DNA from 3 places in the Arthrobacter sp. NicSoilC5 genome. Region 1 is predicted to be linked to each of the others. Evidence: riboswitches for the same ligand, from Rfam matches in the RefSeq annotation. Region 1 holds a riboswitch; each other region holds the start of a gene.
The links. Region 1 has a riboswitch for thiamine pyrophosphate ahead of thiD (bifunctional hydroxymethylpyrimidine kinase/phosphomethylpyrimidine kinase). Riboswitches for the same ligand answer to the same signal wherever they lie in the genome.

Region 1 (7,796 bases):
AGTCGCCCATGCCGGGTCCGCCGTTGCTGGCGTGCCGGTGGGGTGCGTGGTGGTAGTCGAGGAGGGTGGTGGTCTGGTGGTCCACCCGGAGGATGACGTCGCCGCCGTTGCCGCCGTTGCCGCCGTCGGGCCCGCCCAGCGGCTTGAACTTCTCGCGGTGGACGGAGACGCATCCGTGGCCGCCGGTTCCACCGGATACGTGCAGGACTACCCGGTCTACAAAGCTGGCCACGTGGATCTCCTCAAATGCTGTTTAGATGGGCGCCCGCGGACGCCACATCGATTGTAATGCGGTTAAAAGAACAGTGGAGCGGACCCTCAGGCCCGCTCCACCGCTTCAGAACTGGTTGTTACTCTGCAGCTGCAGCAGCAACGATGTTGACGACGCGACGACCGCGGCGGGTGCCGAACTCAACGGCGCCCGGGGTCAGTGCGAACAGCGTGTCGTCGCCGCCACGGCCAACGCCGGCGCCCGGGTGGAAGTGGGTGCCACGCTGGCGGACGATGATCTCGCCTGCGGAAACTACCTGGCCGCCGAAGCGCTTGACGCCGAGGTACTGAGCGTTGGAATCGCGACCGTTGCGAGTGGAGCTCGCGCCCTTTTTATGTGCCATCTGAAATGCCTGCCTCTAAATTCTGGGGAATCTGTTGAAATACCTGAACAGTAACCGGTGGTTACTTGATGCCGGTGATCTTGACCTTGGTCAGTTCCTGGCGGTGACCCTGGCGCTTCTTGTAGCCGGTCTTGTTCTTGAACTTCTGGATGACAATCTTAGGACCACGCAGGTCCTGGAGGATTTCAGCCGTAACAGTTACCTTGGCCAGGTCAGCGGCGGCGGAGGTGACCTTGTCACCATCAACCAGGAGCAGTGCGGGCAGCTCGATGGTGCTGCCGGCTCCACCGGCGACGCGGTTCAGGGTAACGAAGTCTCCAACGGAAACCTTCTCTTGGCGGCCGCCTGCGCGGACAATCGCGTACACCACTTGGGAACTCACTTCTCTCGACGTTTATTACAAAATTTGCGTGCGGAACCGACTCGGAAAAGCCAGGGTTCTCGCTGTGCCTCAACGCCGTGGGGTCATAACCCAAGTGTTGGCGTAAGCACCGAAGATCCAGAATACGCTAAATCCATCTACGGCCGCAAATGAGGCTGGTTCCGGCGGCCCGGCTGTGGTAGTAACCACACCCCGACAAGCAGCACCGCAACCATGCCCCTCCATAATAGCGGCGGTGCTGCCCGCAGGGGTCAGGCATGCAGCCTCGGCGCGTCGAAGAATTCCACTTCCAGGCGGCAGGACTGCCTGAAGGCGGTCACCATCGCCGCCTGTTCATGGTCGGAGGCCTTCCGCCCTGCCGCGTCCACGATGGCGATGGCCCGCCGGGTGGCTTCGGCGAAGCCCTCGTCGGCGTAGGTCCGGAGCCAGGCTGCGTAGGCGTGGCCGTCAGGCGCTCCCGAGGCGAGGAACTGGGCGTGCAGCTTTTCCCCTACCTCGGCGTAGAGCCAGAAACAGGGCAGAACAGCGGCGGCCAGGACGGCGTAACTTCCCGACGCCGACGCTGCAGTGAGGTGGTCCACGTAGGCCTTGGTGACGGGGCCAAGTCCGCCCTGGGCAGGGCGGGTGCTGAGCCATGAGCGGTGCAGCTCCGACTCCACCTCCAGGCATTGCTGCGAGGATCCGGCCCAGAACAGCTGCTCCGCTTCGGAGGGGGCCAGGGCACTGGCCCGGGCGAGGACGCGGGAGTAGCCGTTCAGGTACAGGGCATCCTGCGCCAGGTAGTAGGCAAAGTCCTTCTCAGCAAGGTCTCCGGAGGCCAGGCCGCGGATGAAGTCCAGGGCGTAGATGTCCGCCACGTCCTGCTGGGCTTCCGTCCACAGCCGGGCAGCGAAAGCGCCTTCCGCGGGGGCCGGCCGCACATGGTGGAAATGGTGCACGGGGCCGTTGCCCTGGCCCACCTCAAGCTGCTCCGAGTTCTCAAGGGCGCCGGCCAGCCATGGCTTGACCGTCAGGAGCGATGCCTCCCAGTCCCCAAGGCGTGCCTGGACGGTGGCCATCGCGGAGGACAGGGAGCAGCCGGTGCCATGGCTGTTGCGGGTGGAAATTCGTTTGCCGTGCACTTCCACCACTTCCTGGGACAGGAGGCCGGCCGTGTTGACCAGCGCGTCCGGGCAGTCTGCACCCGCGAGGTGGCCACCCTTGACCAGCGCGGTGGCTCCGGTGGCTTCGGCAAGGCGCCTTCCCTGGTCCAGCGCCGCCGGCCAGGTCCCGGCAGGGTCCCCGCCCACCAGCATGGCAAGCTCCGGAAGGTTGGGAGTGATGAGGTGCGCCAGGGGCAGCAGTTCGCGGAGGGCAGCCTCCGCGGATTCCTTCAGCAGCCGGTCACCACTGGTGGCCACCATCACGGGGTCGAGGACCACGACGGCGGGGCGCACCTTCTCCAGCCAATGCCGGACAGTGCGGATGACGCTCTCGTCGCCCAGCATGCCGATCTTGACCGCGTCGATGGAGATATCGTCGCTGACCGCGTCCAGTTGTTCGGCGAGGAAAGCGGCCGGAGGAACGTGGACAGCCTGCACGCCACGGGTGTTCTGTGCCGTCAGGGCGGTGATGGCAGCCATACCGTATCCGCCGTGGGCGGCAATGCTTTTGAGGTCGGCCTGGATGCCGGCGCCACCGGACGGGTCGGAGCCCGCGATCGAGAGGACCCGCGGGACGTCCCGGCCCGGGGGCAGCGCGGTGGGAACGCCGGAGGCAGCAGGAAGGGGCATGGAAAGGGTCGAAGACAAGAGACATCCCTTCGCCGGTACTAGCCGGACAGGTTCAACGGGTCTGGATCTCAGCCGGCCTTCTGCGCGGCACCCCGTGTCGGTTTCCACCCTAGCCCGTAGGCCGCACCAGGAGGAAAGGATGACAGCCCTCGGGTCAAGGAAACAACAACCTCGCAGCAGCAGGAATCCCCGCCACACGGCCGATTCCCACGGTGCTTCCCGGGTGAATCGTCCGCAGGACGGGGATTCCTTACTGCGTGGCCGTTTGGCCGGTAACTCCTGCGCCTAGAGCTCCGAGGCAGGCACACCCACGCCGAGGATGATGGGTTCCTCGGGCGCCTTGCCCGGTTCCGCCGGTGCCTGCTGGGGCTTCACGGGTTCGGGAGCCTTGGCCGCGTGCGAATGGCCTGCGCCTGCCGCCTGGACGTTTTCGTGATGCTGGACGGCGGTCTCGTTGGCGGCACCCTGGGCACGGCTGGCGGCACGGTGGCGCCGCGGCCTGCGCTGCCGCGACTGCTCCAGCGTGTGGTCGGAGTAGTCCTTTCCGGCTGCAGCTTCCGTTGCGGCGGCGCGGGCTTCCGCTCCCCCGCCGTCGTGCTGCCGTTCCGGCGCCGCAGCCTCCGGCACCTTCACGGCCTCGGCGGTCTTGGCAGGCGCGTTCTCCACAGGGGAAGCCGGCTGCCCAAGGTGGGCGAACGCTTCCGCGAGCCGGTCCAGGGTGAGGGCGGGCAGGGGATGCTGTTCCTCAGCATGCTCCACGAACGGAAGCGGGACTTCCTCGCCGCCGAACGTCAGGACAGCCGCAGGACGTGCCGGGGCATCGGCGTCGTGCTTCTCCTCGACGGGCGCCGGCGCAGGCTCTACGGAAGGCACCTGCCGGGCTGCCGCCACCTCATCGTCATGCAGGTGGGCAGCGTGGGCCGCAGCGGCAATGTTCGCCAGGGCAAGCCTGGTGGCCTCCGCCTTGGCGTGCCGCTCGGCGTCCGACGGGTCCGGCTGGACCGTGTGCACGTGGACGGCAGGTGCCGGGGCCGCTTCGGGCTGCTGCCCGCCGCGTCCGCGCCGCCGCTTGCGTTCAGTACGCACGCCGGGCTGGGTATTGTCGTTCCGCTGCCCTTCCGGACGGGCTTCCGCGCGGGCTTCGGGCCGGTTGTCGGTGCGCTGGACGTGGTGCTCGGCGGCAACGATGTTGGCGCGGCGGTGCTCCACGGGATCGTCGTGGGTCACAACGCCACGGCCGGCGCAGGCCTCGCACTGTTCGCCGAAGACTTCCAGCAGTCCGGTGCCCATGCGCTTGCGGGTCATCTGGACCAGGCCAAGCGAGGTGACCTCGGCCACCTGGTGCTTGGTCCGGTCACGGCCCAGGCACTCCACCAGTCGGCGCAGGACCAGGTCGCGGTTGGATTCGAGCACCATGTCGATGAAGTCGATCACGATGATGCCGCCGATGTCGCGCAGCCTCAGCTGGCGCACCACTTCCTCGGCTGCCTCAAGGTTGTTCTTGGTGACGGTCTCCTCAAGGTTGCCGCCGCTGCCGGTGAACTTGCCCGTGTTGACGTCCACCACGGTCATCGCCTCGGTACGGTCGATCACCAGGGAGCCGCCGGAGGGCAGGAAGACCTTCCGTTCAAGCGCCTTGTGGATCTGCTCGTCGATGCGCCAGGCGGCGAAGATGTCCTGGTCCTTGGTCCACTTCTCAAGGCGGCCCACAAGGTCCGGCGCCACATAGGTGACGTAGGCCTCGATGGTGTCCCAGGCTTCCTCACCGGAAACGATGAGCTTGGAGAAGTCCTCGTTGAAGACGTCGCGGACCACCTTGATGGTCAGATCGGGTTCGCCGTAGAGCAGCTCGGGAGCCAGGATCTTGGTGGACGCGGACTGGCTTTCGATGCCCTCCCACTGGGCGCGAAGCCGGTTGATGTCGTGCGTCAGCTCTTCCTCGGAAGCGCCCTCGGCCGCGGTACGGACAATCACACCGGCGTGCTCCGGCAGGCGGTCCTTGAGGATGCGCTTGAGCCGGTTGCGTTCGACGTCGGGCAGCTTGCGGGAGATGCCGGTCATGGAACCGCCGGGTACGTACACCAGGTAGCGGCCGGGCAGGGAGATCTGGCTGGTGAGGCGGGCACCCTTGTGGCCCACCGGGTCCTTGGTCACCTGGACCAGGACGGTGTCACCGGACTTCAGCGCGTTTTCGATGCGCCGCTGCTTGCCCTCCAGGTTGACGGCCTCCCAGTTGACCTCGCCCGCGTACAGGACGGCGTTGCGGCCGCGCCCGATGTCCACGAATGCGGCTTCCATGGACGGCAGCACGTTCTGGACCTTGCCCAGGTACACGTTGCCGATCAGCGAGTCCTGCTGCGTCTTGGACACGAAGTGTTCGGCCAGGACACCGTCTTCGAGGACGGCGATCTGGATTCTGTCGTCGCGCTGGCGGACGATCATCTGCCGGTCCACGGACTCCCGGCGCGCCAGGAACTCGGCCTCGGTAATGACCGTGCGGCGGCGGCCGGTGTCACGGGATTCGCGGCGGCGCTGCTTCTTGGCCTCCAGGCGGGTGGAGCCCTTAACGCTGGTCACGCGGTTGCTCACGGGTGCTTCACTGACGGCGCGCGGCGCACGGACCCTGGTCACCGTGTTGGGCGGGTCGTCATCCCCGCCGCCCGTGAGTTCAAGGTCCTGGTCCCCGCGGCGGCGGCGGCGCCGGCGGCGGGAGGTTACACCGTCCTCCAGCTGGCCGGCGGTATCCTCGTCAGCCTCGTCCTCGGCGTCAGCCTCAGCGCTGCCGTCCTCGTTGTCCTCTTCCGTCCTGTCGCCGATGCGGCTGCGGCCCCTGCGGCCACGGCTGCGGCGCCGGCGGCGGCTGGAGGAATCGTCGGTGTCTTCGGTCTCTTCCTCTTCAGGCTCCTCCGCGACGGGCGCGGCGGGCCGGACCACGGTGCTGAGGTCCGGTGCCTGGAAGAGCACCGACGTCGGCGACGCCGGTTCCAGGAAGAGGGAGCCAAACGGGCTGGCGGCGGCGCCGCCGTCCTTCGTTCCGGCGGCGTCAGGCGCCTGCTCCTGCCGGGCGGCCTCCGGTGCGGCGGCAGCTGCGGGCGCGGCGGCGGGTTCCTGGGCGGCGGGCTCCTGCGCCTGCTCCACGTTCTGCGCGGCGGCCTGGTCCGCGGCTTCGGGCACCACGGCTTCGGGCCCGGCCGGTTCCGGCGCCACTTCGGCGGCGGCTGCGGAGGCCGCTTCCGGGGCGGAAACCGGCGACGCAGCCTTGCGGGTAGCTACCCGACGGCGGCGGACCGGCTTGGTTTCGGCGTCTGCCGTTGTGTCCGGGGCAGGAACGGCAGCGGCGCTTTCATCAGCTGCACCCGACGCGGTGGCGGGGGTGCCACTGGGGGCAGCGGCGGCCGGTTCCGCTTCGGCGGCGAAAGCGGGCAACGGTTCTGCTGCGTCCGCCTTCTTCCGGGACCGGGTGCGCCGGGCGGGAGCCTTGGCCGCTGTGGTGGCCTCTTCAGTGCCGGCTTCTTCAGCGGCGGGTGCTTCGGCAACTTCCGGTGCCGTGCTCACGGCATCCGTGGGGGCGTCCCCGGCCCTGGAAGCCGCCTTGCGGCGGGTCCGCGGAGCCCTCTTGGGGGCAGCAGCGCCGGCAGCCACTGCTTCGTCGTTAACGGCCAGCTCTTGATCATTGTCCATATGTGGCAACACTCCTGCCCCTGACGTACCGCCACATCCGGCACCCATTGGGGCACATATTGTCAACACCCGCAGGCATTGACAGAAGTCAAGTGGATACTCCCAGGTTCGCACCGTCATTGGGGTGCGGCAGCCCGTGGGAGCCGGTGGATGTTCTGAAAACCCGTTGTTCTGCGTGCCACAACCAGGTGCCGCCCAATGGAGTCGCGGGTGTGCCGGAAGAATCCAAAGCCTGCCCTGCTCATCATTGGCGGTCTTGGGAACAAACCACCGGACCGGAGTCCGAATGTGGATCGGCTTCCAGCCACGTTCATTCTCTCATACCCGCGCTGGATCGCCGCGGAAGCGGGCGTTGCTGTTCCCGTTGCTGTGTGGTGGGTCCAGCCACCGGCGTTACAATCAGGCACAGGAGCACCGGACGAAAAGGACGCAACACCCATGCCCAGCATCTCCCCCGTCAGCGCCCATGAAGAGGAACGCGCCGCCGATCCGCAGACCAGCGCCGCCGGCAGCATCCCGCGCATGGCCCGGAACCGGCCCTTCGGCTGGCTGCTGGTCATCACCGGAATCGTCGGCTGGCTTGCCTCCGGGACCCTGGTCCTGGAAAAACTCGAAGTGCTCAAGGACCCCAACCACACCACCGTGTGCGACGTGAATCCCTGGATCTCCTGCGGCCAGGTCATGCAGACCTGGCAAAGTTCGCTGTTCGGCTTCCCCAACATGTTCATCGGGATCGTGGCCTTCGCCATCACCATCACGGTGGGCATGGCCCTGCTGTCCGGGGCGACCTTCGCCCGCTGGTACTGGCTGGGACTGCAGGTGGGCGTCACGCTCGGCTTCGCGTTCGTCGTTTGGCTGTGGTCCCAGGCTCTGTACGCCATCCACATCCTGTGCCCGTTCTGCATGATCGTCTGGGCGGCCATGATCCCGCTTTTCGTGTGGACAACCATCCGGAACATCACGGCCGGTGTCATTCCCATGCCTGCAGGTGCAGCCCGGGTCCTGGGTGATTCCGGCTGGATCATCACCGCGCTGCTGTACGTGGCCGTCATCGCCACCATCTTCTTCGCGTTCATCCAGGTCTTCGCAGGAACGTCGGGGTTCTAGACCCCTAATCCCCGAGCTCCCCTGCGCCGCATACGTATAACAGATAAGGCCAATGTTCACGAAGAACATTGGCCTTATCTGTTATTTCCCCTGGCTTACTGGAACCAGATCTTGATCTCGCGGTCCGCGGAATCCGTGGAGTCGGAGCCGTGCACCAGGTTCTGCTGTACCTTCAGGCCCCAGTCCCGGCCAAAGTCACCGCGGATGGTGCCCGGGGCCGCCGTCGTGGGATCCGTGGTG
Region 2 (7,796 bases), 120 kb from region 1:
GCCGAGGCCCGCCGGGCCAACGCTGCCAAGGCACTGCCCACCGGCGCGGCCTTCGGCCAGCAGGGCGGCGATTTCGACCCGTCCCAGCTGAACCTTCCCAAGGGCTTCGACAAGTTCATGGGCAAGTAGCAACCAACTGAGTAGCGCCAGGTGCCGTTTTGACCGCTCAAGACGACACCTGGCGCTTTTTCGTTGGGATGCCGGCACCGTGGAATAGGGTTGGGATATGTTCAAGCAGAGGGTAGTGTTCGTGCACGGCGCCGGTACCTTTGGCGCCGCCGCATGGCCCCGCCAGCACGGCATGGGACTTGCCTATGATGCCCTGTTCCTCCGCAGGCACGGCTACGATTCCGCCGCGGAGCCGCTGGAATCCTCCTTCACGGAAGACACCGCGATCATCCTAAGGTCGCTTGCCGACGATGGCCGCGGCGCCGCCGGCGGACATGTGGTGGCGCACTCCCAGGGGGCGATCCCCGCCATGATGGCCGCGGTGGAACGCCCGGACCTGGTCTTTTCCCTGACCCTGGTGGAACCGGCCTGCCTGTCGCTGACGGCGGAACTGCCGGCCACGGCCGCGCATATCAGCCTGATGCAGCCGCTTTTCGACGTCCGCCACCAGCTCAGTGACGACGACTTCCAGCGCGAATTCGTCCGCCGCGTCTACGCCACCGACCTCCAGCAGCCGGCCACCATCGAGGAAAAACGCTCCGCCCGCAGGCTGCGCCTTCAGGCGCCGTCCTGGGATGCGCCGCTGCATATTGTTCCCGGTGTCCCCACGCTGGTCCTGACCGGTGGCTGGGAGCCGCTTTATGAGGAAATTGCCGGGTACCTCAGGGAGACCGGTGCCCTGCACCGCGTTGCCGCGGGAGGGCACCGGCCCCAGGACTCCCTGGACGGGGACCGGGCCATCCGCCAGTTCATCAGCGGGGTCAGCCGAAGCCAGCCCGCCCGGGCGTCCTAGCTGCCGGCAGCGACCGTCGGTTCCGGCAGGTACACCTTGCCGCCCTTGGCCAGGAACTCCTGGCTCTTCTCCCGCATGCCGGATGCCATGTCCGCCAGTGCCGCCTGCGAGTCTGCCGACCCGTATTCGTCACGGATGTCCTGGCTGATCCGCATGGAGCAGAACTTGGGGCCGCACATGGAACAGAAGTGCGCCGTCTTGGCCGGTTCAGCGGGAAGCGTCTCGTCGTGGAACGCCTCCGCGGTCACAGGATCCAGGGACAGGGCGAACTGGTCGCGCCAGCGGAATTCGAACCGTGCCTTGGACAGGGCGTCGTCCCGTTCGTGCGCCCCCGGGTGGCCCTTGGCCAGATCCGCCGCGTGCGCCGCGATCTTGTAGGTGATGACACCCGTCTTGACGTCGTCCTTGTTGGGCAGGCCCAGGTGTTCCTTTGGCGTGACGTAGCAGAGCATGGCGGTCCCGTACCTGGCAATCTCGGTGGCGCCGATTGCCGACGTGATGTGGTCGTAGCCGGGAGCGATGTCGGTGACCAGCGGGCCCAGGGTATAGAAGGGCGCACCCTTGCACAGCTCCTGCTGCCGTTCCACATTCTCACGGACCAGGTGGAAGGGAACGTGGCCGGGCCCCTCCACCATCACCTGGACGTCGTACCCCCAGGCCCGCTGCGTCAGCTCGGCGAGCGTGTCCAGCTCCGCGAACTGCGCGGCGTCGTTGGCGTCCGCCGTGGAACCAGGGCGGAGGCCGTCACCCAGGGAGAAGGCGACGTCGTATTTGGCGAAGATTTCACACAGCTCGTCGAAGTGCGTGTACAGGAAGTTCTCCTGGTGGTGGGCCAGGCACCAGCCGGCCATGATGGAGCCGCCGCGCGAGACGATGCCGGTCACCCGGTTGGCCGTCAGCGGGACATAGCGGAGCAGCACGCCGGCGTGGATGGTCATGTAGTCCACACCCTGCTCGCACTGTTCGATCACGGTGTCGCGGAAGATCTCCCACGTGAGGGCGTTGGCCTCGCCGTTGACCTTTTCCAGCGCCTGGTAGATCGGCACCGTCCCGATCGGCACGGGGGAGTTGCGGATGATCCACTCCCGCGTGGTGTGGATGTCGTCGCCGGTGGAGAGGTCCATGACGGTGTCGGCACCCCACTGGGTGGCCCACTGCAGCTTGTCCACCTCCTCCGCGATGGAACTCGTCACCGCGGAGTTGCCAATGTTCGCGTTGATCTTCACCAGGAAAGCCTTGCCAATGATCATCGGCTCGGATTCCGGATGGTTGATGTTGTTCGGGATGATGGCCCTGCCGGCAGCAACCTCGCTGCGGACCAGCTCAACGTCGCAGTTTTCGCGCAGCGCCACGAAGCGCATTTCCTGCGTCACGATTCCCTGCCGGGCATAGTGTATCTGCGTCACCGTCCGGCCGTCGACGGCGCGGCGTGGCACCGGCTGTGCGCCCTTCCACTCCGCGGAGGCAGCACCGCGGCGCACGGCCGAGCGGCCGTCGTCGAGCAGGTTGCGCTCCCGGCCGCCGTAGGGTTCGGTGTCCCCGCGCGCGGCGATCCACTCTGCGCGGAAGGGCTGCAGCCCGCGGACGGGGTCGCTGCCGGGTCCGGCAGTCCGGTAGGTCCGGAAGGGTGCGTTCGGCTGGCCGTTGGGTGATGGTTCAAGGGAAATTTCCGTCACCGGTACCCGGATCCCGGACGCCTCATCCGCAAGGTAGGCGAGGGAATGGGACTTCAGGGACTGGGTTACCTGCGGAACGGATGTGTCGCCGGGCTCCCCGGCGGACGGCAGCAGGGCAGGGTTCAACTGCGTGTTTTGCGTACTCAAGGGAATACTCACTTCCTTCGCCGGCATTACCCGGACAGGTTCAACGGTCGCAGGCTGCGTCAGCCCGATCTCAGCCCCTGCAAGGGCACCCGTGTGGTCAGGAACGAAGCTACCACAGGCCCCTGAACCAGGCTTGTCATAATTGCGGTGCTAGCCTGACCGGGCATCGAAAGGAGCCCCATGGCAGACATCATCCACTTCCGTGGACCCGTCCTGACCGCGCCGGACCGGGTGCGGCATGGACTTTGGTCGGTGGACGGAAGGCTCACGTTCAACAAGCCGGACACTCCTCCCGGCCGGGTACTCGACGGCTGGGTCCTGCCGGGCTTCGTGGACGCCCACTGCCACATCGGCCTGGGCCCCGCGGGCCCCGTGGAGCCCGCAGCCGCCAGGGACCAGGCGCAGGCGGACCTCAACGCCGGAACCCTCCTGGTCCGGGATGCCGGCTCGCCGGCGGATACCCGCTGGATGCAGGGTGGCAGGGACTTCCCGGTGTTGATCCGTGCCGGGCGCCATATCGCCCGGACGCGCCGTTACCTGCGCGGCTTCGCTGAGGAAGTTGAACCGGACGGCCTCGTGGAGGCCGTCCGCAAGCAGGCGCGCGACGGCGACGGCTGGGTCAAGCTGGTGGGTGACTGGATTGACCGCAGCGCCGGTGACCTGGCGCCATCGTTTCCCGCCGCCGTCGTCCGCGATGCCGTCCAGGCGGCGCACGACGAAGGCGCCAGGGTGACGGCGCACTGCTTCGCCGAAGACACCCTGGACCAGGTGCTGGACGCCGGCATCGACTGCGTCGAGCACGCCACCGGGCTCCTGTCCCGCCACCTGCCCCGGTTCGTGGAGCAGGGCGTACCGATCGTGCCCACGCTCATCAATATCGCCACCTTCCCCGACATTGCCGCCCAGGCGGACGCGAAATTCCCGCGCTATGCAGCCCACATGCGCGCCTTATGGGAACGCAGGCTCGAGCGGGTGGCGGAAGCCCACGCAGCGGGTGTGCGCATCTTTGCCGGCACCGATGCCGGCAGCGTGATCCGGCACGGCAGGATCACCGACGAAATCCTCGCCCTGCACGGCGCCGGCCTCCCCATGGACGCGGCCCTCGACTCCGCCTGCTGGGCAGCACGCAGTTGGCTGGGAGCGGATGGAGTGGAAGAGGGGGCCCGCGCCGACGTCGTCGTATGCCGGGAAGATCCGCGGGCTGTACCGGAGACCATTACGGCGCTGGAGCACGTGGTGCTGGGCGGGCGGATCATTCGCTGACAAACGGTTCCCGGGGACTTGGAATAAATTGAAGCTTCAAGTAATTTTAATAGGTGACAGGCCGCCAATGGGACGGCCGCCAATGCAAGGAGCCTTCAATGACCGCATCAGCCAGCAGCCAGGATCTTCTTCCTGCCGACCTCGCCATGGGCACCGTGATGCTCAAGGTGGGCGACATGAAGGTCATGACCGACTACTACCAGCGTGCGCTGGGCCTTGAGGTGGTGGCAGAGCAGGACGGCGGGCTCTACCTTGGCCGCCTGGGCCGGCCGTTGGTCCACCTTGCGCCGGCTCCCGGACTGCACCTTCCCGGCAGGGGAGAGGCGGGCCTGTTCCACACCGCGCTGCTCTTCGAGGACCAGGCCTCCCTGGCCGCGACCGTCGCCACTGCTGCCCAGTACGAGCCGCGGGCCTTCACGGGCAGTGCCGACCACCTGGTCAGCGAAGCCTTCTACTTCACCGACCCCGAGGGCAACGGCATCGAGCTGTACTGGGACCGCCCCCGCAGCAACTGGTCCTGGAACGGGACCGACGTGGTCATGGACAGCCTGGCGCTCCCGCCGCAGCGCTACCTTGAGCAGTACCTCACCGAGGAGTCCCTGGAAGGCCAGCGGCAGACGGCGGCCGGCGTAGGCCACGTCCACCTCCAGGTTGGCGATGTGCAGACCGCCCGCGACTTCTATGTGGGAACGCTCGGTTTCGAAAAGACCGCGGGTTGGCACGGGCAGGCACTGTTCGTCTCCGCAGGCCGCTACCACCACCACATGGCCATGAACGTCTGGAACAGCCGCGGCGCAGGTCCGCGCAAGGACACCCTTGGGCTGGGTGAGGTGCTCATCGAGGTTCCGTCAGGGGACGACGTCGGGGCGCTGACCGACCGCCTGAAGGTTGCCGGGGTGCCCGCCCACCACACCGGTTCGGAACTCAGGTTCGAGGACCCGTGGCGGAACCGGATCCGCGTGGCCGTCCGCTGATTGATCCCGCCCCGGGCCGCACTGCGCGGGCGGCCCGCGGGTGTGCGCCGGCCGCCCCGCAGCTACTAGGCTAATCCCGTACGGCCGGGCGGCAGGCAGCGCCCGGCGCGCAGCTCCGCCAACGGAAGAAGGGCACCAGCCATGGGCTTCACCGAGATCTTTGTCGCCACCCATGACGCCGCGCTGAAACGCGCCGGCCTCCTTGATGAAGGACGCGGCTCCGCGGACGGCGCAGCTGCCGGCCAGGCCGTGCGGATCCAGGGCATTAGCGACTTCGAGGTGGAGCAGCTCGGCGATCTTGCCGGGACGGCCGTCCACGCCGGCGGGGCCGATTATGAGCTGACCATGGTCGATGTCGCCAGCGACTCCCTCCTTGCCGTTCCGCCGGCAATGGTCCGGGCTCTGGCCGACCTGCTCACCTATGAAACCGAGGGCGAAGGCAACGTCCTTGACGACGTGGCGGAGCAATGGGCCGCCCAGGAGGACATGCCGTTTGATGCCGCCCAGGCGCGGACGTACGTGCAGCAGCTGGCGGAACTTGCTGCCGGAATCGACGATTCCGAACGTACCGGGCTGTACGTCTGGTCCGCCTGACCCTTCCCGGCCCGTTTTCGGAACTGCCCTGCGGGCCGCAGGCAGTCTTCGGGCGGCCTGCGGCGCCACGGACGGCAGTGCCAAGTCGAAATAACAGCGCTCATCTGGCACAATAAACAGGTACTCGATCTGCGTGGCCCCTCTCTCCGCGTCCGGATCCTGTCCTTCGAGCCCGCAAGTATGGCCCGCCCCACGGGTGCAGAACGCCGGGTTCACCCCTTTTCTGAAACAGGAGTGACCACAAAAGTGGCCGTAAAGATTCGCCTTAAGCGCTTCGGCAAGATGCGCGCCCCGTACTACCGCATCGTCGTCGCGGACTCACGCACTAAGCGTGACGGCCGCGCCATCGAGGAAATCGGCAAGTACCACCCCACCGAAGAGCCCTCGTTCATCGAGGTCAACTCCGAGCGTGCACAGTACTGGCTGTCCGTCGGCGCCCAGCCGTCCGAGCAGGTTGCCGCGATCCTGAAGATCACCGGTGACTGGCAGAAGTTCAAGGGCCTGCCGGGCCAGGAAGGCACCCTCAAGACCAAGGTCGAGAAGGAAGCTTTCGTTGCCCCGGAAAAGGGTTCGGTCATCATCCCGGAAGCCATCACCAAGAAGGCATCCAAGTCTGACGCTGCCGAGGCCCCGGCCGACGCCGAAGCTGAGACCACCGAGGCTGAGTAGATTGCTGGCAGAAGCGCTGGAGCACCTGGTCCGCGGAATCGTTGATTCCCCGGACGACGTCAAGGTCAGTTCCAAGAGCAACCGCCGCGGGGACACCCTCGAGGTGCGCGTTCACCAGGACGACCTCGGACGGGTGATTGGCCGCCAGGGCCGCACCGCGCGCGCTTTGCGCACCGTGGTGGCTGCACTGGCCGGCGGCGAACCGGTACGGGTCGACGTCGTCGACACCGACCGTCGCCGCTGAGCGCTCGGCAATACCAGTTTTTGCTCCGGCCCCTCCACCACCAGGTGGAGGGGCCGGAGTTCTTTCACAACAAAGTGCTTTCAGTAGAAACACCAGAACGCGGAACAGAGGAACAGATGCAGCTACAGGTGGCACGGATTGGCAAGCCGCACGGCATTCGCGGGGAAGTCACCGTCCAGGTGTTGACCGACGCCCCGGAGGACAGGTTTGTCCCCGGAACGGAGTTCGTGGTCGAGCCTGCCGCGGCCGGTCCCCTGACCGTGAGCAGTGCGCGCTGGAACAAGGACATCCTGCTGCTCGGTTTTGAGGAAGTGGCGGACCGGAACCGTGCCGAGACCCTCCGCGGAGCCAAGCTCTTCATCGAAACCGAAGAGCTGGACGAGGACGACGACGAGGGCTGGTACGAGCACGAACTGGTCGGCCTGGAAGCACGGGTCGGGTCCCAGGTGGTGGGCAAGGTGACAGCCCTGAACACCATGCCGGTCCAGGACCTGTTGGTGGTCACCACCCCGGGCGGCGACGAAATCCTCATCCCGTTCGTGGAGCAGATCGTCCCTGAGGTGAACATCGAGGAAGGCTTCATCCTCCTCACCCCGCCGGACGGCCTCTTCGACGTCAACTCGGACGAAGCCGCCGCCCCGGAAGCCGAAGGCAACGCCTAGATGCGGATCGACGTCGTCAGTATCTTCCCCGAATACCTTGCCCCGCTCGAACTCTCACTGATCGGCAAGGCCCGCCAGGACGGCATCCTGGACCTGCACGTCCACGACCTGCGCAGCTTCACCACGGACAAGCACCGTTCCGTCGACGACACCCCGTACGGCGGCGGCGCCGGCATGGTCATGAAGCCCGAGCCCTGGGCTCAGGCACTCGCGGCAGTGGCCGACGGGCGCCCGGACCCGGACCGCAAGCCCGTGCTGATCGTCCCCTCGCCCGCCGGCGAGCGGTTCACCCAGGCCCTTGCTTACGAACTGGCTGAGGAACAGCACCTCGCTTTTGCGTGCGGACGGTACGAGGGCATCGATGAGCGGGTCATCGAATGGGCGCAGGAGCACTTCACTGTCCGTCCGGTGAGCCTGGGCGACTACGTCCTCAACGGCGGGGAAGTGGCCGTCCTAGCCATGGTGGAGGCCATTGGCCGCCTGCTGCCCGGGGTGGTGGGAAATCCCGAGTCGCTGGTGGAGGAATCCCACTCTGACGGGCTCCTGGAGTACCCGGTCTACACCAAGCCCTCCGTCTGGCGGGACCGCGAAGTGCCCCCGGTGCTC
Region 3 (7,796 bases), 1.6 Mb from region 1:
AGGATGCGCGACACCAAGTGCAGCTTCCGGGGCTGCACCAACCGCACCCCCGACAACGAAACCGACCACCTACAAGCCTGGCAACACGGCGGCACCACCAACGTCAGCAACCTGGCCCAACTCTGCCCCAAACACCACCGGCTCAAACACCACAGCCAATGGACACCGGACCCGGCCAACACGAATGAACCACCCGGCTGGACCTCACCAACGGGACGGCACTACAACGCCGAATACCAGGACTCAGAACCAACCCGCTGGCCCCCGGGCATCCTGCCAACACAACGAAGCCCGCTGGAACAGGTCCTTCTACAGCGCCTCGCTACCTAGCACCTGCTTCGCTCCGGGTCTCTACACCTGCCGTTCTACAAGACACCTGAGGTTCTACAAGTCTGCGCGCCTGGCGGCTCTTGCCCCGTCAGGCCTGCCGGACACGCAGCAGCTCGGGCGTGGCCGCCACGTCCGCAAGGTCCAGCGCATCACGCATGGTCAGGTGGACGGCCTGCCGGACCACCGCGCCGAACCCCATGTCCTCCGGCGGTTGCCCCGCCAGGGCCTTGTCGCGGGCGCGGCGCTGTTCAGCGGACCCTGTCCCGCGCGCGATGATGTCCTCCACCCCCTGACGGGCCAATGCGAGCTCGCCCTGTTCGTCAAGGACGGGGGCCAGGTAATCCACCAGGGAACGCACCACATCCGCAGCCGGCGCCGGCCGGAAGTTGCCAAAGTCCAGCAGTTCGCCGCTCAACCCGGCACTGCTGGCCTGCCAGGACGCCATCCGCAGCAGGACGGTGGGAACGGGCGCAGGGTCCACGTCGTCCCGCCACTCCCGGCTGGCGGATTCCACAAGTGCCCGGACCAGCACGGCGATGAGTGCGGCGTCCCCGGCCCGGAGGCATACGTCCGCCACCCGCACCTCCACCGTGGGGTGGTTGCGGGAGAGCCGCGCGTCGAAATAGAGCATGCCCTCGTCGAGCATGACGCCGCTGTCCAGCAGCCGGGTCACCACCCGGCGGTAGGCAGGGTACGTCCCGTAGATGCCGGCCGGGCCGGCTGTGGGCCAGCGGTTCCAGGCCTGGGTGCGGTAGCTTTCGAAGCCGGTGGGGACGCCGTTCCAGAACGGCGAGTTCGCGCTCAGCGCCGTGAGGACAGCCAGTTTGTCGCGGATGCGGTCCAGGACCGCCACCCCTTCCTCCGGCGATTCGATGAAGGTGTGGACGTGGAAACCGCAGGTGAGCTGTTCCTGGGCGGTGAGGCCGAAGCGCTCCAGCATCCTGGCATAGCGCGGGTCGGGTGTGGTGTGGCTGGGCGATGCCACGGGTGAGGTGGCCAGCGCCGCCACCCTGGCTCCGTGCTTCCGGGCTGCCTGGTCGGCCAGCGCCCGGCCTGCCCGGATCTGCTCCAGCAGGCCGCCGTACTCCCGGCACGGCCGGGTCTGCGTCTCGATCTGCTCAAGCTTGAGCTCGGCACTCAGGCCCATCTCGTCGTCGTAATCCGCCTGGTTGCCGGCATGGCGGCCATCCAGGTCCACGGGAAGATCGTCTGCTGCGACGCGGTGGCTGGCGAGGAGGGCGTCGGCCAGGGCAAGCGGCTCCCCTGACTCCGGATCAACGATCAGGAGTTCTTCCTCTACGCCAAATGTACGCATACGAATATTCTGCGGCAGCGGGCGGCCATTGGAACCGTGGCCCGCCGTTCATGACGAAGCGTGAATGGGTCAGTCCTGGAAGTACTCCACCTTGGCGCCGATGGTGTTCAGCCGCTCCGCCAGGTCCTCGTAACCACGCTCGATCACATAGATGTTCCGCAGCTCGGACACACCCCGCGCTGCGAGCATGGCCAGCAGGAGGCAGGCGGCAGGCCGGAGCGCGGGCGGGCAGCCCACCTCGGCGGCGCGCCACTTGGTGGGTCCGTTGACGTAGATCCGGTGCGGGTCCAGGAGCTGCACCTGCGCGCCGAGCCGGTTCAGCTCCGTCAGGTAGATGGCGCGGTTCTCGTATACCCAGTCGTGGATCATGGTCTGGCCGTGGGCGTTCGCAGCAATGACGGCGAAGAACGGCAGGTTGTCGATATTCAGCCCGGGGAAAGGCATGGGGTGGATCTTGTCCTCCGGGGCACGCAGCTCGGAGGGTTTGGTGGTCACGTCCACCAGGCGGGTGCGGCCGTTGCGGGCCATGTACTCGCCCGAAATCTCCAGCTTCTGCCCCATCTGGCCCAGAGTGGCCAGTTCGATCTCCATGAATTCGATGGGTACCCGGCGCACGGTGACCTCGGAGTTGGTGACGATGCCGGCCGTGATGAGGCTCATGGCCTCGATGGGATCCTCGGAGGGGAAGTATTCAATCTCGGCATCGATTTCCGGCTGCCCGGTGATCTTCAACGTGGTGGTGCCCACGCCTTCAATGGTGACGCCGAGCATCTGCAGGTAGAAGCACAGGTCCTGCACCATGTAGTTGGGGCTGGCGTTGCGGATCACGGTCGTTCCGGCGCGGTGCGCCGCGGCCATGATCGCATTTTCGGTGACGGTGTCCCCGCGTTCGGTGAGGACGAAGGAGCGGTCCCGGGTATCGGCGGGCGGCGCCTGCACGGTGTAGAAACCTGCGGTGGCCTCCACTGACAGGTCGAACTCGCGCAGTGCCTGCATGTGGGGCTCCACGGTCCGGGTGCCCAGGTCGCAGCCGCCGGCGTAGGGAAGCCGGTACTCACGGGACTCATCCAGCAGGGGGCCCAGCAGCATGATGACGCTGCGGGTCCGGCGTGCCGCGTCCACGTCCATGGCGTCCAGGTCCAGGACGGCAGGCCGGCGCAGGCGGAGATCCGTGTCATTGAGCCAGGTGCACTCGACGCCGATGCTGGTCAGGACCTCGACGATGCGGTTGACTTCCTCGATCCGGGCCAGGCGCCGGAGCACGGTGGTGCCCCTGTTGATCAGGCTGGCGCACAGCAGGGCGACGCCGGCGTTCTTGCTGCTGTTGACGTCGACGGCTCCGGACAGGGTGCGGCCGCCTTCCACCCGCAGGTGGGTCATCTGCGGCTTGGCCACGTTCACGATGCTGCGGTCAAAGATGTTTTCCAGCCGCTGGATCATTTTCAGGCTCAGGTTCTGCTTGCCCTGTTCCATCCGGGCCACGGCGCTCTGGCTGGTGCCAAGTTCGGCGGCCAACTGCCCCTGGGTCCACCCTTTCTCGCTCCGGGCGTCCCTCAGCATGGCGGCAACGTGTTCAGCGGTCTCCTGGGTCATACCGCGAATATATCATAAATGAGCTATCCAGCCTTCGTGGCAGCCACCCACGGGCGCGGAAGGGGGCTCCAGGAGGGCGGTACCCATTCGGTGCGATAGGGAGCCCCGCCTGTCCCCCGGGCGGGTGGCTTAACTCCCCAGCCACACCATATTCCAGGTACCGGCCGTAACAGCTGCGAAAAGGGCGAGTCCGGCCACCAGGACGCCGCCTGCCACCACCCAGAGGTCCAGCGGGCTGAAGGTGGACCCCCGGGCCCAGGTCCGCCGGCCGCCGCCGAAACCCCTCGCCTCCATGGTGACGGCGAGCCTCGATGCACGGCGGATGGCCTGGACCAGGAGCCCGAAACTTTGCCCGAGTGTCGCCTTCACCCGCTGCCCCAGGCTGCCCCGCGCACCTACGCCGCGGGCACGCCGCGCCATCCCGATGGTCTGCCATTCCTCGGCCATGAGCCCCACCAAACGCATCGCAGCCAGGGTTCCCAGGACGAACCGGTGCGGCAGGCGTGCCTTCTGCGCGAGCGCGTCGGCGAGGTCGGTGGGATCGGTGCAGCTCATCAGGAGCACCGCCGGGAGGGCGATCGCAAAACCGCGCAGCAGGAATCCTATGCCGAGCTGGAGGGAACCCTCGCTCATGGTCCAGATGCCGGCGTCGAGCAGGATCCTGCCGCTGTCCGGCGCCAGGATGGAGGTGCTCCAGCCTCCCACGGCAGCGGCGAGGATCAGCGGCCAGCCGCGCTGCCACAGCAGGGACAGGGTGAGCCCGGCCAGGGGAAACAACAGAAGTTCGAACACCAGGGCCACGGACGCGGACACCCAGTCGATGGACAGCGCCAGGACGGCCGTGATGAGCAGGACGGCCGCGAACTTGCTCAAAGGGTTGGCGCGGGCAAGGAGGGCGTGGTTGCCGCTCAAGGTGAGTTGCTGCCTCATGGCGCCACCGCTTCCGCCACGGCCATCCGCAGTTCCGCCCCGCCCAGCGCCTCCGTGAATTCGGCATCATGGGTCACGGCTACCACCGCGGTGCCGGCATCAAGGAGCTCGGACAGGAACGATGCCAGCTCGGCCCAGGTATTGGCGTCCTGGCCGAACGTGGGCTCGTCCAGGATCAGCACCTGGGGGCTGGCGGCCAGGACGGTGGCCACGGACAAGCGCCGCTTCTCACCGCCGGAGAGCGTATAGGGGTTGGCGTCCACCAGCTGGGTAAGGCGCAGCCGCTCCAGCAGTTCCTCAACCCGGTCCTCGCCGTGCCCCAGGTGCCGGGGGCCGAAGAGCAGCTCGTCAAGCACCTTTCCGGTGACGAACTGGTGCTCCGGCTCCTGGAACACCGTGCCCACCCGCGAAATCAGCTGCTCGGCCTTCCACTTGTACGGGTCGATGCCGGCACCGCGGCTGAGGTCCAGCGTCGCGGACACTTTTCCGGACACCGGCTCAAGCAGCCCTGCGAGGGTCAGCGCGAACGTGGACTTGCCGGCACCGTTGGCGCCGGTGATGGCAAGGGCCTGCCCGGCACGGATCTGCGCGGACACGCCTTCCTGGACCGGGACCGGCGGGATCTTCCGGAAGCCTTTGCGGCGGGGGCGTTCGCGGGAGACGCCCAGCTGCTCCGCGGCCAGCAGGAGGCTGCCTGCACCGGGAGCCGGGACGGCGGCGCGGGCGCGTGTGGCCGGCACATACCCGGGCACCCAGACGCCCGCTGCGGCCAGCATGCTCCGCGCCTCCGTAAGGACGCGGTCCGGCGGCCCGTCCAGGAGCACTGCAGGATCCGCGGCGGAGCCGGGCTGCAGGACCACGATCCGGTCCACGAGGTCCTTCCAGACGGACACCCGGTGCTCCACCACCACCAGCGTCGCCCCGGTTTTGTCCAGGGAGCGGGCCACGGCGTCGCGGACCTCCAGCACGCCGTCCGGGTCCAGGTTGGCGGTGGGCTCGTCCAGCAGGATCAGTCCGGGACGCATCGCCAGGATGCCCGCCAGCGCCAGGCGCTGCTTTTGGCCGCCGGAGAGGGCCGACGTCGGGTGGTCCAGCGGGAGGTGGGCGAGCCCGACGTCGGCAAGTGCCTCGTGAACGCGCGGCCAGATGGCGTCGCGGGGCACCGCAAGGTTTTCGGCGCCGAAGGCGACGTCGTCCCCCACCCGCGACAGGACCACCTGGGTCTCCGGGTCCTGCTGCATGAGACCGGCGCGGCCGCGCCGTGCCCGGGGCGGGGCTCCGTCAACCAGCAGCGAACCGGACTCGTCGGCGTCGCCTGCCTCGCCGTCGTCGTTTATGTCTCCCAGGACGCCGGCAAGGGCGTGCAGCAGCGTGGACTTTCCGGCGCCGGAGGGCCCCAGCAGGAGCACCCGCTCCCCGGGGGCGATGTCCAGGTCAAGGCCGTGGACGGCGGGCTTGGCCCGTCCGGCGTGCCGCCATCCCCAGCCGCGGGCGGCGATGGCGGCAGGCTGGATCGTGCCGGAGGCGTCCTGGGAGGGTGCCATCAGGAGAAGACAGGCTCCGTGGCAGCCTTACGGGACGCGAAGGAGCTCAGCACGCCGGTGCGGGCCAGGCCGCGGGTGGCAAGCCAGGACAAAGCGCCCGCCAGGATGGCCCCGGAAAGGGTGGTCAGCACGATGTAGGCGAGCTTGTCCGCGCCGGAGTAGGCAATGTTCCAGCCCCACGGGGCAAACGAGTCATTCAGGCCGCAGAAGAACCCTGCCGCGGCGCCGGCCAGCAGCGATACAGGCAGGTTGAACTTGCGGTAGACGAAGATCGCGAAAATGATTTCCGCGCCCAGGCCCTGGATGAAACCCGAAAACAGGACCGAGGCGCCGTACTGGGAACCCATCAGCAGTTCGCCGGTGGCGGCTACGGTCTCGCAGAACAGGGCGGCTCCGGGCTTGCGGATGATGAGCATGCCCAGCACCCCGGGAATCATCCAGCCGCCGGCGAGCAGTCCGGTCAGGGGCGGGTAGGCGGCGTTCATGGGGGCGGACAGTGCGGCGGCCCCCTGGTCCCATGCCCAGAAGATGACACCGCCCGCGATGGCCACCAGGGCGGCGACGACGATGTCCACGACGCGCCAGGACTTACTGGTGGTCTTCTTGATTGCTGCAGTACTCATGTGATCCTCCTGGGAAACAGGAGGGGAAAGTGGACCCGGCTGCGGGCCTGTGGCCGTGCATCCGCGACACTTTGAGAACTCGACTCCCTTGCGCCGGTACTAACCGGATCAGGTTCGAGGGTCTGCGGCTGTCCGCACTCTCAGCGCCCACCTGCGGTGCCCGGCCTGTGCCAGGATGCCCGACGGCGGCGCTCCCCTGTCGTTTTTAGTGTTGCTTTGTGGTTGGGTAACGCTGTTAATTTCGCCCAGTTGGGCGTGGTCAAGTTTACACCTGGCAGGAGTAGATTGAGGGCCATGACCGCCAATCCACCGGATGTGACCGGGTTCGATCCTGATTCCAGCGACGCCCAGCCGGAGGGCTCACTGGAGGCGCAGATTGCCCGCATCGAGGCGGAGGTCCGGGAGCTCCAGTTCCCCGGCTTCTCGCTGGACGATGCGTTGAACCTTGGCCTGCTCCTCGTTGAACTGGGCAAGGAGCGGTCGTTGCCCATCGCCATCGACATCGCCAAGGGTGAGCAGGTGCTGTTCCATGTCGCACTTCCTGGCGCCACGCCTGACAACGGCCACTGGATCCGGGCCAAGCAGCGCACTGCCCTCCGGTACGAGGCACCCTCCCTCCTGGTGGGACTGCGTGGCCGGCTGGGCGGCGGCCGGATCGAGGACAACGCCTGGTTCGACCAGTCCCGCTATGCGGCACACGGGGGCGCGTTTCCGATCCACGTCACGGGCGTTGGGGTGGTGGCTTCCGTGGCGGTGTCCGGACTGCCGCAGCTGCAGGACCACGAACTGGTGGTTGAGGCACTGCGCGACATCCTGGGGTCGGCGCTGGACGAGTAGCGCCGGCCAACCAGCCCTGGCTGACCAGGCGCAGCGGGACAAGCACCCGTACATGCCAGGCGGCACCAGGCCGCTTAGCTTTCATTAGTAATCATGCTTACTATGTTGTCCCCGGGGTACGACCACCACAGGGAATGGGAGCACCTTCGGCGTCCCTTCCCGGAACCGGCGCGGCAACCAAGGAGCACCATGAGAATCCCGGACACCAGAGGCCCCATCAGCAGCGCCCTCTTTGCGGCCCTGTCCAAGGCCCCTGATGCAGCCACGCCCGAGCTGGACGGGCTGCATTGGCTGGTCGCGGGGCAGGTGGCCCGAACCGGTGACATCATCGCCGGCGAAGACATCCAGCTGTCCCTCTTTTGCCTCTACGAACTGCATTATTCGGGCCTGGACGGGGTCAGCGACGCCTGGGAGTGGGAACCTGCCCTGATCAGGGTCCGGCGCCTGATCGAGGAACCCTTCGAAGCCGCCCTTCGTGCCGCCGCACGCCAGGCCGCCGGTGATGCCGACCTGGCCGCCGGGATTGCCATGACCAGCGATGCCGTTGCCGACGTCCTTTTTGGCCTCGCCTCTATGGACACCGGTCCCAGCGTTTCCCGCTTTGTCGCACGGAAGGCAAGCCTG

Region 2: it holds a riboswitch for thiamine pyrophosphate, as region 1 does, so the genes downstream of both, thiC (phosphomethylpyrimidine synthase ThiC) here and thiD (bifunctional hydroxymethylpyrimidine kinase/phosphomethylpyrimidine kinase) in region 1, are expected to answer to the same signal.
Region 3: it holds a riboswitch for thiamine pyrophosphate, as region 1 does, so the genes downstream of both, LDO22_RS12315 (ECF transporter S component) here and thiD (bifunctional hydroxymethylpyrimidine kinase/phosphomethylpyrimidine kinase) in region 1, are expected to answer to the same signal.

Annotation. Positions count from the first base shown of each region.
Region 1 covers NZ_AP024660.1:1,042,355-1,050,150, forward strand. Annotated here, with positions in the region: gene obgE (GTPase ObgE) at 1-232, opposite strand, end outside; gene rpmA (50S ribosomal protein L27) at 351-614, opposite strand; gene rplU (50S ribosomal protein L21) at 676-984, opposite strand; gene thiD (bifunctional hydroxymethylpyrimidine kinase/phosphomethylpyrimidine kinase) at 1,248-2,768, opposite strand; TPP riboswitch at 2,776-2,873, opposite strand; gene LDO22_RS04855 (Rne/Rng family ribonuclease) at 3,054-6,449, opposite strand; gene LDO22_RS04860 (vitamin K epoxide reductase family protein) at 6,888-7,556, shown strand; gene ndk (nucleoside-diphosphate kinase) at 7,652-7,796, opposite strand, start outside.
Region 2 covers NZ_AP024660.1:1,160,058-1,167,853, reverse strand. Annotated here, with positions in the region: gene ffh (signal recognition particle protein) at 1-129, shown strand, start outside; gene LDO22_RS05520 (alpha/beta hydrolase) at 227-961, shown strand; gene thiC (phosphomethylpyrimidine synthase ThiC) at 958-2,763, opposite strand; TPP riboswitch at 2,780-2,887, opposite strand; gene LDO22_RS05510 (amidohydrolase family protein) at 2,965-4,047, shown strand; gene LDO22_RS05505 (VOC family protein) at 4,146-5,021, shown strand; gene LDO22_RS05500 (hypothetical protein) at 5,163-5,615, shown strand; gene rpsP (30S ribosomal protein S16) at 5,862-6,284, shown strand; gene LDO22_RS05490 (RNA-binding protein) at 6,286-6,528, shown strand; gene rimM (ribosome maturation factor RimM) at 6,645-7,190, shown strand; gene trmD (tRNA (guanosine(37)-N1)-methyltransferase TrmD) at 7,191-7,796, shown strand, end outside.
Region 3 covers NZ_AP024660.1:2,612,463-2,620,258, forward strand. Annotated here, with positions in the region: gene LDO22_RS12290 (DUF222 domain-containing protein) at 1-330, shown strand, start outside; gene LDO22_RS12295 (glutamate--cysteine ligase) at 419-1,645, opposite strand; gene LDO22_RS12300 (UDP-N-acetylglucosamine 1-carboxyvinyltransferase) at 1,715-3,238, opposite strand; gene LDO22_RS12305 (energy-coupling factor transporter transmembrane component T) at 3,368-4,168, opposite strand; gene LDO22_RS12310 (ATP-binding cassette domain-containing protein) at 4,165-5,712, opposite strand; gene LDO22_RS12315 (ECF transporter S component) at 5,712-6,335, opposite strand; TPP riboswitch at 6,403-6,543, opposite strand; gene LDO22_RS12320 (heme-degrading domain-containing protein) at 6,630-7,172, shown strand; gene LDO22_RS12325 (iron-containing redox enzyme family protein) at 7,362-7,796, shown strand, end outside.